DNA from 3 places in the Kocuria sp. CPCC 205263 genome. Region 2 is predicted to be linked to each of the others. Evidence: riboswitches for the same ligand, from Rfam matches in the RefSeq annotation. Region 2 holds a riboswitch; each other region holds the start of a gene.
What was found. Region 2 has a riboswitch for S-adenosylmethionine ahead of RF647_RS02245 (cobalamin-independent methionine synthase II family protein). Riboswitches for the same ligand answer to the same signal wherever they lie in the genome.
Positions count from the first base shown of each region.

Region 1: it holds a riboswitch for S-adenosylmethionine, as region 2 does, so the genes downstream of both, RF647_RS04140 (bifunctional o-acetylhomoserine/o-acetylserine sulfhydrylase) here and RF647_RS02245 (cobalamin-independent methionine synthase II family protein) in region 2, are expected to answer to the same signal.
Region 3: it holds a riboswitch for S-adenosylmethionine, as region 2 does, so the genes downstream of both, RF647_RS18050 (acyl-CoA dehydrogenase family protein) here and RF647_RS02245 (cobalamin-independent methionine synthase II family protein) in region 2, are expected to answer to the same signal.

Region 1 covers NZ_JAVKPV010000002.1:380,726-385,705, forward strand. Annotated here, with positions in the region: gene RF647_RS04125 (S9 family peptidase) at 1-476, opposite strand, end outside; gene RF647_RS04130 (CPBP family intramembrane glutamic endopeptidase) at 591-1,370, shown strand; gene RF647_RS04135 (VOC family protein) at 1,394-2,032, opposite strand; SAM riboswitch class IV at 2,175-2,290, shown strand; gene RF647_RS04140 (bifunctional o-acetylhomoserine/o-acetylserine sulfhydrylase) at 2,367-3,779, shown strand; gene RF647_RS04145 (homoserine O-acetyltransferase) at 3,776-4,960, shown strand.
Region 2 covers NZ_JAVKPV010000001.1:472,612-477,591, reverse strand. Annotated here, with positions in the region: gene RF647_RS02250 (cobalamin-independent methionine synthase II family protein) at 1-312, opposite strand, end outside; gene RF647_RS02245 (cobalamin-independent methionine synthase II family protein) at 353-1,555, opposite strand; SAM riboswitch class I at 1,569-1,672, opposite strand; gene RF647_RS02240 (3-hydroxybutyrate dehydrogenase) at 1,865-2,629, shown strand; gene RF647_RS02235 (IclR family transcriptional regulator) at 2,733-3,512, opposite strand; gene RF647_RS02230 (CoA transferase subunit A) at 3,655-4,392, shown strand; gene RF647_RS02225 (CoA transferase subunit B) at 4,389-4,980, shown strand, end outside.
Region 3 covers NZ_JAVKPV010000018.1:15,634-20,613, reverse strand. Annotated here, with positions in the region: gene RF647_RS18055 (MFS transporter) at 1-992, opposite strand, end outside; gene RF647_RS18050 (acyl-CoA dehydrogenase family protein) at 996-2,345, opposite strand; SAM riboswitch class I at 2,458-2,552, opposite strand; gene moeB (molybdopterin-synthase adenylyltransferase MoeB) at 2,710-3,885, opposite strand; gene RF647_RS18040 (thiazole synthase) at 3,882-4,742, opposite strand; gene thiS (sulfur carrier protein ThiS) at 4,744-4,980, opposite strand, start outside; gene RF647_RS18030 (FAD-dependent oxidoreductase) at 4,980-4,980, opposite strand, start outside.

The DNA of each region.
Region 1 (4,980 bases), on a different contig from region 2:
GCCAGCAGCTCCCCGTCCTCGGAGACGTCGAAGCTGCCCAGGGAGTAGAACTCGTGCTTCGCGGCCTCCGCGTTGGCGTCGAGGAGCACCTGCTCCCCGGCCATGGGGGTGCCGGGCTCGACGACGGGCGGGGTCCAGTCCGCGATCACGTCGCCGGTGGTCACGGCCGGGACCCGGCAGAACACCTGGTGCGCGCCGCCCTCCACGGTGCGGGCGAAGTACCACCAGGCGCCGCGCCGGCTGGGCACGGACAGGTCGGTCTCCTGGGTGCGGTCCTTGATCTCCCCGAAGATCGTCTCCCGCAGGCCCGTGAGGTGGGCGGTGGCGGACTCCGCGTACTCGTTCTCAGCGGTGAGGTGGGCCAGCACCTCGGGGGAGTCCTTGTCCCGCATCCACTCGTACGGGTCGGAGAACACGTGACCGTGGAAGGCGCGCTCGACGGGCTGCTGGCGGATCTGCGGGGGAAGAACAGTCATGGTCCCCATCCTAGGGAAGACGTCCCAGGCGGGGAGGAGCGGTCCGGGCGGGCCCGGGGGGCGCCCGGCGCGGGGTGCGCGGGGCGGCCGGCGGGCCGGTGCCAGAATGGCCGCATGAGCACCCCCGCCCACCTCGCCCCGCGACCGCCCGCCTTCGGCTCCACCCGCGCCGACCTGTGGCTGCAGGTGCTCCTGGTGCTCGGGGTGTCCCTGGGCGCCTCGGCTCTCTGGGCGGTGCTGTCCCTCGCCGAGCACCTGGCGCGCGGACCGCTGTCCGAGGCGCAGGCCACGATGAACCCGCCGCTGAGCCCGCAGCCCCTCATCGACCTGCTGCGCCAGCTCACCGGGATCGCCCTGGACCTGGTTCCGGTGCTGCTCGCGCTCTACCTGCTCGCCGGCTCCGCCGGCGCGCTGGGCACGGTCCGCCGGCGGATCGGCCTCGACGCCCGGATGCCCCTCCCGGACCTGGGCCTGGGCACCGTGCTCTTCCTGCTCATGGGCCTGGGCACGCTGGCGCTCTACGGCGCCGGCCGGGCCCTGGGCGTCACCGCGGAGGTGACCACGTCCGGGCTCGCCGCGCACTGGTGGACGGTGCCCGTGCTGCTGCTCTCGGCCGTGCGCCACGCCCTGGTCGAGGAGGTCGTGGTGGTCGCGTTCCTGACCGACCGACTGACCCGCATCGGGTGGAGCTGGCCGGTGGTGCTGGTGGTCACGGCGCTGTTCCGCGGCAGCTACCACCTCTACCAGGGGATCGGGCCCTTCCTCGGCAACGTGGTGATGGGCCTCGTCTTCGCGGAGCTCTACCGGCGCACCGGCCGGGTGATGCCCCTCGTCGTCGCGCACTTCCTGCTGGACGCCGTCGGCTTCCTCGGGGCCGCCCGGCTGCTGGGCTGAGCCTCACCCCGCGGTGCTCGGCCTCAGATCGTGACGGCGCCGTCCGGGGTGCTGAACGTGACGGAGAGCACCCCGGGCGTGCCGTCCGGATAGCGCCAGTCGACCTCGAGGTCCTCGAGCGCGGTCTCGACGGGGGCGCCCAGCCACTCGGTGACCCGCTCCGGGGCTCCGGCGATGGCCATCCCCGCGAGCCCGACGTCCGTGATCCGCGCCTGGGACGGGTGCATCTCCGGGGCGGAGTCGAAGTGGATCATGAACGGCAGCTGCGGATCGGCGATCAGGCCCTTGACGCCGATCTGGTGCCACTCCAGGCACCGGCCGTCCGGGAACACCCGGTGGCCGGGCACGGAGCGGCGCCCCAGGCGCTGCTCGAAAGGGGCGAGGTCCTCGACCTCCACGACCCAGCCCAGCCAGCCGCCGCCGGCGGCGGACCGGGCGCGCACTGCCTGGCCGAAGGGCGCCTTCTCCGCCGCCGGGTGCTGGAGGACCTCGACGACCTCCACGTACTGGTGGTTCGTGAGCGGCAGGATCATGTTGCGGGTGCCGAAACGGGGGTGCACCCCGCCCTTGACCGGTTCGATCCCGAGCTGGTCGGCGATGCGCTCGGTGGTGGCCTCCAGGCCCTCCGGGCGGCAGGCGTAGGACACGTGGTCGACTCTCATGGGCACATCGTGGCACCCTGTGAGTTTCGTCTCCAAATCGGTCCGCGGCGCGCCGGGCACCGTGCGGGCGACACCCCGGCCGGTGCGTCACGCCCGGCCCCGGCTTGACGCCGTGCGGGCCTGATCCGGAGAATGCTGTCCAGGTCATGAGCGCCAGCGTCCAAGCCCCAGCTAGCTGGCCGGCAACCCTCCACCGCGGTGGGGTGCCCTGGGTGAAGACCAGGCTCCTCGCGACCGGCGAGCGAGCAAGCGCGGGTCCCCGGCGCCCGGCCGTTCCCGGCCGCACCGCCTCGGCCGGGACGGGACCCCTGAGATCCACAAGGAGTCCCACGGCATGTCCGATCTCCCCGCCTCCAGCACCGACGCCTCCGCCGCCAGCACCGACGTGGCCGCGGCCGAGCGCCCCACCCCCGAGAACCCCGGGGGCTGGGCCTTCGAGACCCGGCAGATCCACGCGGGGCAGAGCCCCGACCCGGTCACCGGCTCCCGCGCCCTGCCGATCCACCAGACCACGTCCTTCGTCTTCCCCGACGCCCAGGCCGCCGCCGACCGCTTCGCGCTCGCCGAGCTCGGCCCGATCTACACGCGGATCGGCAACCCGACCACGGAGGTCGTGGAGAACCGGATCGCCGCCCTGGAGGGCGGCGTGGGCGCCCTCATGCTCAGCGCGGGGCAGTCGGCGACGACGTTCGCCGTGCTCAACGTCGCCGGCGCGGGCGACCACCTCGTGGCCAGCCCCAGCCTGTACGGCGGGACCTACAACCTTTTCAAGTTCACGCTGCCCAAGCTCGGCATCGAGACCACCTTCGTGTCCGACGCCGACGATCCCGAGGCGTGGCGGCGGGCGGTCCGGCCGAACACGAAGGCCTTCTTCGCCGAGACGATCCCGAACCCGCGCAACGACGTCCTCGACATCGAGACGGTCTCCGGGATCGCCCACGACCACGAGGTCCCGCTCATCGTGGACAACACCGTGGCCACCCCCTACCTCATCCAGCCCCTGCGCTGGGGCGCGGACGTCGTGGTGCACTCGGCCACCAAGTTCCTCGGCGGGCACGGCACGGCCATCGGCGGCGTGATCGTGGACTCCGGGGCCTTCGACTACGGCCGCTACCCGGACCGCTTCCCCGGCTTCAACCAGCCGGACGAGTCCTACGGCGGCCTCGTCTACGCCGAGGCCCTGGGCGCGGAGGGGCCCTTCGGCGTCAACCTGTCCTACATCCTCAAGGCCAGGGTGCAGCTGCTGCGCGACCTCGGCTCGGCGATCTCCCCGTTCAACGCGTTCCTCATCGAGCAGGGCATCGAGACGCTGTCCCTGCGGATGGAGCGGCACGTGGCCAACGCCGGGACGGTGGCCCGCTGGCTCGAGGCCCGCGAGGACGTGCGCTCGGTGTCCTGGGCCGGGCTGGGGTCCTCCCCGTGGCACGAGCGGGCGCAGAAGTACGCGCCCCGGGGCGCCGGGTCGATCCTGGGCTTCGTCCTCGACGGCGGCCGGGAGGCCGGGGCCGCCTTCGTGGACGCCCTGACCCTGCACTCGAACGTCGCCAACATCGGCGACGTCCGCTCCCTCGTGATCCACCCCGCGTCCACCACGCACAGCCAGCTCCTGCCCGAGGAGCAGCTGGCCGCCGGCGTGGAGCCCGGCTTCGTGCGCCTGTCCGTGGGCCTGGAGCACATCGACGACATCCTGGCGGACCTGGAGCAGGGCTTCGCCGCGGCCGCGGCCGCGCAGGGAGGACAGGAGTGACCGTGACGGTCGTGAGGGGCGCCGGCGCCGGGACCGCCGTCCGCGAGGACGGCGTGCCGCGGGTCGCCGGGATCGGCGAGCTCGAGCTCGAGTCGGGCTTCCGGCTGCCCGACGTCCGGATCGCCTACGAGACGTGGGGGACGCTCGCCCCGGACGCCTCCAACGCGGTGCTCGTCGAGCACGCCCTCACCGGGGACACCCACGTGGCGGCCGGCCGGGCCCGCCCCGGCGCCCCCGAGGCCGAGCGGCGCGCCGCCGAGAGCGGCGGCTGGTGGGAGGGCCTGATCGGCCCCGGCGCCGCCATCGACACGGACCGGTGGTTCGTGGTCTGCACCAACATCGTGGGCGGCTGCTACGGGTCCACGGGCCCGGCGACCCCCGCGCCGCCGAGCGTGGACCCCGAGGGCCGCCCCTGGGGCTCCCGCTTCCCGCTCATCACCGTCCGGGACTCCGTGCACGCCGAGGCGGCGCTGGCCGACGCCCTCGGCATCGACGCCTGGCGCCTGGTCATCGGCGGCTCCATGGGCGGGGCCCGCGCCCTGGAGTGGGCCGTGACCCACCCGGACCGCGTCCGGGCGTGCGCGGTGGTCGCCGCGTGCGCCCAGTCCAGCGCCGAGCAGCTCGCGTGGGGCCAGGCGCAGAACCTCGCGATCCGCCAGGACCCGCACTTCCGCGGCGGGGACTACTACGACGGCCCGCTGCCCGTCACCGGCCTGGGCCTGGCCCGGCGGATCGCCCACATCACCTACCGCTCGGCCGACGAGCTGCACCACCGGTTCGGGCGCTCGCCGCAGGCCGACGAACAGGTCATCGACACGCACGCCGGCGGGCGGGGGCGCTACCAGGTGGAGAGCTACCTCGACCACCAGGCGTCCAAGCTGGCGGGCCGCTTCGACGCCAACAGCTACCTCGCCGTCAACGAGACGCTCATGTCCCACGACGTCGCCCGGGGCCGCGGCACGCTCGAGGAGGCGCTGTCCGTGACCTCGTGCGAGTGGCTCGTCGCGGCGGTGGACTCCGACCGGCTCTACCTGCCCCGCGAGTCCGACGTCCTGGCCGCCGCGCTGCCCGGGGCCGTCCGGCGGCACACCCTGACCTCGCCCTCGGGCCACGACGGCTTCCTCATCGAGGCGCCCCAGCTCGGCAAGCTGCTCGTGGAGACCGTGCTGCCCGCGCGCTGAGCCGGGACGGGGTCCTCAGC
Region 2 (4,980 bases):
CTCCGTGGACGCCCACCGGTCCTCGTCGGAGGGGGTGAGCCCGCCGAGGCGGGAGAAGGAGTAGTTCCACCACGCGCCGTAGTCGACCGCGCTGGACATCGTGTGCCCGTACTCGCCGTCGTTGACCACGTCCACGCCGATCTCGCGCTGCCGGCGGACCACGTCCTCGACGCCCGCGGCGAGCTCGGCGGTGAGCTGCTCGAACGTGATGGCGCCCTCGGCGTGCCGCTGGTTGGCCTCGAGCAGCCGCGGGGTCCGCGGCAGGGAGCCCACGTGGGTGGTCTGCACGTGGTCGGTGTTCTGCATGGTCATGCGTGTCCTCCTGAGGGTCTGCGGGAAGGTCGGGGGCCGGTCAGGACCAGAGCCGGCGGGAGGCGAGCTCGGCCCCGCGGGCGAGGGTCTCGAGCTTCGCCGCGGCGATCTGCGGGTGGATCCGCCCGCCCAGGCCGCAGTCGGTCGAGGCGATGACGTTCTCGCGGCCCACCTGGCGGGCGAAGCGCTCGATCCGGTCGGCCACCAACTCCGGGTGCTCCACCACGTTGGTGGCGTGGGAGACGATCCCCGGGATGATGACCTTGCCCTCGGGCAGCTCGTGGTCCTGCCAAACCTTCCACTCGTGCTCGTGCCGGGCGTTGGCGGCCTCGAAGCTGTAGCCGCCGGCCCTGATGGAGAGCATGAGCTCCACCAGGTGCTCGAACCCGAGGTCCGTGGTGTGCGGGCCGTGCCAGGAGCCCCAGCACAGGTGAAAGCGGACCTGCTCCTCCGGGATGCCCTCGAGGGCGTAGTTGAGGGCCTCGACCCGCTTGCGGGTGAACGCGAGGTAGTCCTCCACGCCGGGCTCGGGATTGACCTGGTCCCAGTTCTCCGCGATGGAGGGGTCGTCGATCTGCACGATCAGCCCGGCGTCGGTGATCGCCCGGTACTCCTCGCGCATCACCTCGGCGCAGGCGGTCAGCACCTCGTCCTCGTCCGCGTAGTGGGTGTTCTCCAGCCGGGCGCACGAGCCCGGGGACAGCGCGGCGAGGTAGCCCTCGCTCGCGCCCGTGGCCTGCAGCCCGGCCTTGAGGTTGCGGATGTCCGCCTCCAGCGCCGCGTGGCCCGTGTACTCCAGCTTCCCGGTGATCCTGGGGAACGGCGCCTGCTTGCCCGTGGTGATGCCCGAGGAGGGGTCCGTGTACGCCTCGTGGAACAGCCGGCGGTCCCGGCGGTCCCCGAAGCTCGTCAGGACCACCTTGCCTGGCGAGGAGCGCTGCGGCTCCTGCTCCCACAGGTCCACGTCGCCGGGGGTGAGGCCCGAAATCCGGGCGAAGATGTAGTGCCACCACGCGCCGTAGTCGACCTCCGCGGCCATGACGTGGCCGTACTCGCCGTCGTTGACCACGTCGATCCCGAGCTCGGCCTGCCGGCGGACCACGTCGACCACCGAGTCTTGCAGGAGCCGGTCGTACTCCGCCTCCGGGACGGCGCCCTTCGCCCGGTTGGCCTCGAGCAGCGCCGGGGTGCGCGGGAGGGACCCGGCGTGGGTCGTGCGGATGCGGTCGGCGCTGTGCAGCATGGTTCGTGCGTCCTTTCCATCGGTCCTGGCGGTAGCACCGGAGGCGGGACGGGGGAACCGTCGCCCGGGTTGCTGCGGCGTCGTCGAGCCAGATCTCTCGGCCGCTCTGGATGGTGACCCTGTCATCCAAGCGCACCCGTGCGCGCTGCGCCATTCGGCGCCCGGATGACGGACATGACGCCGTGTGACGCAACCCGGCGCGCGCTCCCGGGCGGCGCTGTCCTTCGCGAATATGGCCTGGATCACATACCGTGGCGGTGATCCGTGCCCCTCACCCCGCGGGCACGACGGACCAGAGGAAGGACCCCCATGTCCCAGACGCCCCAGCAGGAGGATCTCGAGGGCCGCACGGCGCTCGTCACCGGTGGCGCGAGCGGCATCGGCCTGGCCGCCGCCCGGGCCCTCGCCGGCTCCGGCGCGCACGTGGTCGTGGCCGACGTCGACGAGGCCGGGGCGCAGCGCGTCGCGGACGAGCTCGGCGGCCGCGCGTGGGCCGTCGACCTGCTCGACACCGCGGCGCTCGCCGAGCTGAGCCTCGAGGTCGACGTGCTGGTCAACAACGCCGGCATCCAGAAGGTCGCCCCTCTCCAGGAGTTCGACCCCGCGGACTTCCACCGGATCCTGGTGCTGATGCTGGAGTCCCCGTTCCTGCTGGTGCGCGCCGCGCTGCCGCACATGTACGAGCGGGGGTGGGGGCGCGTCATCAACGTCTCCTCCGTGCACGGGCTGCGGGCGTCCCCCTACAAGAGCGCCTACGTCTCGGCGAAGCACGGCCTGGAGGGGCTGTCCAAGACCGTCGCGGTGGAGGGCGCGGCCCACGGGGTGACGAGCAACTGCATCAACCCCGGCTACGTGCGCACCCCGCTCGTCGAGAAGCAGATCGCCGACCAGGCGAGGGTGCACGGGATCCCCGAGTCCGAGGTGGTGGAGCGGATCATGCTCGGCGAGACGCCGATCAAGAAGCTCGTGGACCCGGAGGACGTCGGCAGCCTGGTCGCGTGGCTGGCCGGACCGCACGCGTCCATGGTCACCGGGGCCTCCTACACGATGGACGGCGGCTGGACGGCGCGCTGAGCCCGCCCCGAGCCGCGGCGGCGCACTGCGGCGCCGCCGTCCGGACAGCCCGGCGGCCCGGACCGTCCGGCGGCCCGGACGGCCCGCCGCCGGTCCGGGCCGCTCAGCGGTGACCCAGTTCCCGGGAGAGCCGGTGGGCCTCCGTGAGCAGGGCCCGGCCCAGGAGCTGCCGCCGCTCGCCGCTGAACCGGGGCTCGATGCCCGTGAGGCTCAGCGCGTAGACCGGCGCGCCCGTCGCGTCGAAGACCGCGGCGGCCATGCCCCAGCTGCCCTCGACGATCAGCCCCGGGTTCACTGCGAAGCCCTCCTGCCGGACGTCCGCGAGCAGCTCCCGGATCCGCTCGGGCGTGTGCAGCGGGCCCCACTCGGCGCGGGCCCCGGCCGTGGCCGCGAGGACCCGGTCCACCTCCGCGTCCGGGAGGTGGGCCAGGACCGCCAGCCCCGCCGAGGCCACGCCGAGCGGCAGCCGCAGCCCCTCGTAGAGGACGTGGGAGCGGATGGGGAACGCGCCCTCCACGCGCGCCAGGCAGACGGTCTCCAGCCCCCGGCGGGCCGAGAGGAACGCGCTCTCGCCGGTGGCCTCCGCGAGCCGGCGCAGCGAGGGCCCGGCCAGCTCCCGGATCGGATAGCGGTGGGCCGCCACCGCGCCCAGCACGTACAGCTCGGGACCCAGCTGCCAGGCCCCGGTCCCGGCGTCGCGGTCCACGAGGCCCTCCTCGGCCAGTCCCGTGAGCAGCCGGTGCACGGTGGGGCGGGTCAGCCCGGTCTCGGCGGCGAGCTCCGCCACCGTGGTGCCCCGTTCCCGCCCCGCGACGGCCCGCAGCAGCTGCCCCACCCGGTGGACCACCTGGGTCCCCTGGCCCGTCGTCCGCTCCTCTCCCATGGCTCCACTATATGGACAGTCGGGGGACGAATGGCCGGATGCTGAGGAGAAGCGCCGTCATCCCGCCAAATCTGTTGACCGGCATGTGGAGGCTCCCTAGATTGAGTGCTGGGTCACAGTCGGACGAGAGGAAGGGACAAGGGTGTCCAAGGTCAGAGACAACGCCGCCGAGCTGCTGGCGGAACGCCTGCGGGACGGCATGACGCTCGCCGTGGGCGGGTTCGGGCTGAGCGGGATCCCCCGGGATCTCATCGACGCGGTGCGGGACTCCGGGGCCACGGACCTCACGGTGGTCTCGAACAACATGGGCGTGGACGGCAAGGGCCTCGGGGTCCTGCTCGAGAACCGCCAAGTGAAGAAGGTCCTCGCCTCCTACGTGGGCGAGAACAAGCTGTTCGCCCAGCAGTACCTGGACGGCGAGCTCGAGGTCGAGTTCAACCCCCAGGGCACCCTCGCCGAGCGGCTCCGGGCCGGCGGCGCGGGCATCCCCGCCTTCTACACGAAGACCGGGGTCGGCACCCTGGTGGCCGAGGGCAAGCCGCACGCCGAGTTCGACGGCGAGACCTACGTGCAGGAGCGCGGCATCGTCGCCGACATCGCCCTGGTCCACGCCCACACCGGGGACACCGACGGCAACCTCGTCTACCGCTACACCGCGCGCAACTTCAACCCGATCGTCGCGACCGCCGGGAAGGTCACCTTCGCCGAGGTCGAGCACGTCGTGGCGGTCGGCGACATCCACCCCGACCACATCGTGACCCCGGGCGTCTACGTGCAGCACGTCGCGCAGTACAGCGGCGCGCCCAAGGACATCGAGCAGCGCACCGTCCGCCCCCGCCCCGCCGGGCGGACCACCCAGCAGAACGGAGACCAGGCATGAGCTGGACCCGCGACGAGATGGCGGCGATCGCCGCCGTCGAGCTCTCCGACGGCGACTACGTCAACCTCGGCATCGGCATCCCCACCCTCGTGGCCAACAACCTGCCCGAGGGCGTCGACGTGGTGCTGCAGTCCGAGAACGGCGTGCTCGGCATGGGCCCGTTCCCCTACGAGGGCGACGAGGACCCGGACCTCATCAACGCCGGCAAGCAGACCATCACGCTGCTGCCCGGGGCCTCCATCTTCGACTCCGCCACGTCCTTCGGGATGATCCGCGGCGGCCACGTCAAGATCGCGATCCTCGGCGCCATGCAGGTCTCCGGCACCGGCGACCTCGCCAACTGGATGATCCCCGGCAAGATGGTCAAGGGGATGGGCGGCGCCATGGACCTGGTGGCCGGCACCCCGCGCGTCGTCGTGCTGACCGAGCACGTCACCAAGGACGGCTCCGCCAAGATCAAGACCGAGTGCGACCTCCCGCTCACCGGGGTGCGCGTGGTCGACCGCATCGTCACGGACCTGTGCGTGTTCGACGTCGAGGACGGCGGGCTCGTGCTGCGCAGCCTCGCCCCCGGGGTCACCGAGGACG
Region 3 (4,980 bases), on a different contig from region 2:
AACGCGAACAGCACCCAGCCGAAGACGCCGATCGCCGCGTAGGCGCTCACCGAGACGACCTTCCGGCCCACCCGGTCGGACAGCCAGGCCCAGAACGGGGTGGAGAACAGGCCGATGGCCGAGGCGATCATCACCGCGGTCACACCCGCGGCGCTGTCCCCGCGCACGTCCCGCAGGTAGGTCAGCATGTAGACCGTCACCAGGTAGTAGACGGCGTTCTGGGCCAGGCGCAGGCCGATCGTGACCAGCACCGGGCGGCGGTGGTGGACCAGCAGCTCCCGCAGGGGGGCCTTGGCCACGTTGCCCGAGGCCCGGTGCTCCAGGAACTCTGGGGCGTCGGCCACGCCGAGGCGGATCCACAGGCCCACCGCCACGAGCAGGGCCGAGAGCAGGAAGGGGATGCGCCAGCCGTAGGCGGCGAACTGCTCCTCGCTCATGACGTTCTGCACGATGAAGAACGCGCCGGTGGCCAGCAGCATGCCGGCGGAGGAGCCGATCTGGGTGAAGGACCCGAAGAACCCGCGGTGCCGGGCCGGTGAGTGCTCCACGCTCAGCAGCGCGGAGCCGCCCCACTCGGCGCCCGCGGACAGGCCCTGGAGGATGCGCAGGAGCACGAGCCCGACGACGGCCCACCAGCCGATCACCTCGTAGGTGGGCAGCAGGCCGATCAGGGTGGAGGCCACGCCCATGAGCAGCAGGGAGGCCACCAGCAGGGCCTTGCGGCCGATCCGGTCCCCCAGGTGCCCGGCGATGATCCCGCCCAGGGGCCGGGCGATGACCCCGACCGCGAGCGTGGCGAAGGACGCCACGATGCCGCCGAGCTCGGTGGCCATGGGGAAGAACTGGACGTTAAAGACGAGTGCGGCGGCGGTGCCGTAGAGGTAGAAGTCGTACCACTCGATGGTGGTTCCGGCGAAGGCCGAGGCCAGGACGCGCTTCTTGCCGTGGACGATGCTGCTGCGGCCCGGGGCGGCCGTGGTCGTGGTGCTCATGCGTCAGGCTCCTGGGGTTCGGTCGGCGACGGTCGCGGCGTCGGTCGTGGCATCGGTCGCGGCGTCGGTCTTCGCGTCGCCGATGGCGTTCAGGCCCTCCGGCAGGGTGCCGTTGATGAGGTAGTCGCCGAGGGCGCGGGCGCGGAAGGCGATCGGGTTGTGGGTGGCCACGGTCTGGGCGTTGCGCCAGTGCCGGTCCAGGCCCTTGGCCGTGGACGTGGCGGAGGCGCCCACGGTGAGGAACAGGTCCTGGGCCGCGCCGAGCGCCAGCTCCGGCACGGTGACCTGGGCGTGCTCCACGGCGATCTCGGACTCGTGCAGCGCCGCCGGGAGGGTCCCGGTGAAGTCCGGCCGGTCGGCGCCGGCCGCTGCTGCGGCGGCGATCCCGGCGTCCAGGGCACGGGCGGCGTGCAGGACGGTGGCCTCGGCGGCGAAGGCCTTGGCGGAGATCCGCCCGGTGGCCTCCTGGATCAGCGGGTCGTCGCGGAACGGCAGGCCGAGCCCGGTGTTGAAGGTCCGCCGGCGTCCGGCGATGGTCTCCACCGCGTCCCTCCGGGCCGCCCGGGCGATGCCGGCCAGCACGGCCAGCAGCACGAGCTGGAAGAAGGCGGCCTCGTGGACGGCCTCCGCGCTGCCGGCGGTGCGGTCCAGCACGGCGTCGTCCGGGACGCGCACCCGGTCGAAGACCGCGGTGCCGGTGCCGGTGAGCTTCTGCCCGAAGCCGTCCCAGTCGTCCTCGAGCGTCACGCCCTCGGCGTCCGTGGCGACGACGGCGAAGCGGCGCCCGTCCCGGCCGTCCAGGGCGGCCGAGACGCGGGTGTAGTCGCAGAAGACGGAGCCGGTGGCGTAGAACTTCCGGCCGGTGAGCTCCCAGCCCTCGGCGGTCCGGGTGAGCACGGTGTTCAGGGTGCCCAGCGCGTTGCCGCCCTTCTCCGTGGAGGCGTTGCCGACGGTGGCCCCGGCCAGCACCCGCCGGTACCACACCTCCTGGAGCTCCCGAGGCAGGAAGCGCAGGGACTCCACGAAGCCGTGATGGGAGCGGTAGAGGTGGGCGATGTTGGAGTCGGCCTCGGCCAGGTCGACCAGCAGCCGGGTGAAGTCCTCGAGGCTGGCCCCGGGGCCGCCGTGGGCCGCCGGGACGCGCAGGGTGCCGAACCCGGCCCGGTCCAGCCGGTCGACCTCCGCGTAGGGCAGCGCGCGCCGGAGGTCCCGGTCCAGAGCGCCGGCGGCGATCTCCGTGAACAGCGGCCGGAAGTGCTCCCGCAGCCCGGCGTAGTCTCCGGGCAGGCCGGCGGCGAAGTCCGTGCCGGCGCGGGGATGGGCGGTGGTCTCCTCGACCGTGCTCGGGGTCATGCGGTGGTCCTCTCGGTCGCACCGAGGATTGCCGGTCGGCCGGTCGCGCCGGGGCGGGCCCGGTGGCGGCAGCGCCGGACGCTGACGTCACGGACCGACTGCAGATCCGGGATCTCCATCGGTTCTGGCATGAGCACCCTGACCCCTGAGAAGGACGGGTTGCTGCGGCGTCGTCGAGCCAGATCTCTCAACCGCTCTGAATGGGGCACTTGCCATGGGACCAGACCGCCCGGTCCGGGACCAACCGGATGACGGGCGCACGTCACGGAATGTCACGACGGTGTCACAGAAGGTCACGTCGTCCGCAGTGGTGTACCGGCCCGGATCAGGAGATCGGATGAGGAGTCCCGCGCAGGAGTCCGGCTCAGTAGACCGGCTGGTCCGGCTCCACCTGCGCCACCCAGGCGAGCACCCCGCCCTCGAGGTGGCGGACCCGCTCCTCCCGCCCGGCGTAGAAGGACCGCAGCGCCGCGAGCGCGGTCGCGGAGCGGGCCCCGGCCTTGCAGTGCAGCACGAGGTCCGTGCCGCGGGCCTCCGGGGGCAGGGCGTCCGCCCCGCGGTCCAGGATCTCCTGCAGCGGGACGGGCACGGCGCCGTCGATGGCCACGAGCTCCCGCTCCCAGTCCTCGCGCACGTCCACCAGGGCGAAGGACGCCTCCCCGCGCTCCCGGCGCTCGAGCAGCCGGGCCAGCTCGGCCGCCCCGACGGTCTCGGAGGCGTCCGCGCCGGGCAGCGCGCAAACCGCGGCGGGCTGGGCCACCGCGGTGACCGGGGCGGCGTCGGGATCCGGGGTGAGACGCATCTCGCGCCAGGTCATCGCGAGCGCGTCGTGCAGCAGCACCCGGCCGAGCAGGGGCTCCCCGGTGCCGGTGACGAGCTTGACGGCCTCGGTGACCATGACCGCGCCGACGGTGGCGGGGAGCATGCCGAAGACCCCGCCCTCGGCGCAGCTGGGCACCTCGCCGTCCGGCGGGGCCTCGGGGTAGAGGTCCCGGTAGGTGGGCCCGTGCCCGGCCCAGAAGACGCTGACCTGCCCCTCGAAGCGCAGGATGGAACCCCACACGCAGGGTGTGCCGGTCAGGGCGGCGGCGTCGCTGACCACGTAGCGGGTCGCGAAGTTGTCGGCGCCGTCCAGGACCAGGTCGTACCGGCCGATGATGTCCACGGCGTTGTCCGCGTCCAGCCGGGCGGGGTGGGTGCGGACCTCCACCAGCGGGTTGAGCGCGGTGACGGCCTCGGCGGCGGAGACGGCCTTGGGGCGGCCGACGTCGGCGGTCGTGTGCACCACCTGGCGCTGCAGGTTGGACAGCGCCACCACGTCGTCGTCGACGATCCCGAGGGTCCCGACCCCCGCCGCGGCGAGGTACTGCAGGGCCGGGGACCCGAGCCCCCCGGCGCCGACGACGAGCACGCGGGCGTTCCGCAGCCGCCGCTGGCCGAGACTCCCGATCCCGGGCAGGGTCAGGTGCCGGGCGTAGCGCTCGAGCTCCTCGCGGGTCAGTTCGGGGCCGGGCTCCACGAGCGGGGGCAGCGGGCTCACGGCCGCTCCCCCACGGGCGCCCAGTCCCCGCGCGGCACGTCCGCCGGGCCGGCGGCCGGTCCGCCCTCGGGGGCGTCCGTGTCGATCCGCCCGGCCATGGGCGAGGACGCCTGGGCGTGGCGGCGGGCCGGGATGCGCCCGGCACCGGCGGCGAGCCGGCCGGCGAGCACGGCGTGGCGCATCGCGGTGGCCATCGCCACCGGGTCCTGGGCGCGGGTGACGGCGCTGGCCAGCAGCACGGCGTCGCAGCCCAGCTCCATGGCCAGGGCGGCCTCGGAGGCGGTGCCGATCCCGGCGTCGAGCACCACGGGCACGGACGCCCGGGAGGCGATGAGCTCGATGTTGTGCGGGTTGAGGATGCCCAGCCCGGTGCCGATGGGGGCGCCCAGGGGCATCACCGCGGCCGCGCCCAGGTCCTCGAGGCGGCGCGCGACGGCCGGGTCGTCGGAGGTGTAGGCGAAGACCTTGAAGCCGCGGGCCACGAGCTGCTCGGTGGCGTCGAGGAGCTCCACGACGTCGGGCAGCAGCGTGTCCTCGTCCGCGATGACCTCGAGCTTGACCCAGTCGGTCTCGAGGGCCTCCCGGCCGAGCTCGGCGGTCAGCAGCGCGTCCCGGGCGGTGTAGCACCCGGCGGTGTTGGGCAGGATCCGGATGTCGTTGCGCTCGAGCAGCGCGAAGAGGGAGTCGCCCTGGCCGGGGGCGTAGCGGCGCAGGGCCACGGTGGTCAGCTCGGTGCCGGAGGCCAGCAGCGCCTGCTCGAGGGTGTGCAGCGAGCTCAGGCCGCCGGTGCCCATGATCAGCCGGGAGCTCAGCTCGATGCCGTCGAGCACGAGGGGGTCGGGGTGCGGGGCGGTCACGTCAGCCTCCCTGGACGGCGGTGATGATCTCGATGGACTGGCCCTCCGCCACGGGGGTCCGCCGCCAGCGGCTGCGGGGCACGACCGCGGCGTCCACGGCCACGGCCACGCCGAGGCGCCCGCCGTCCAGCGGAGCGCCGTCGGGGCCCAGGGCCCGGCCGACGGTCTCGGCGACGAGGTCGACGACGGTCGCCTCCGCCGCCACGCGGTGCGGGCGGCCGTTGAGGGTGATGGCGGT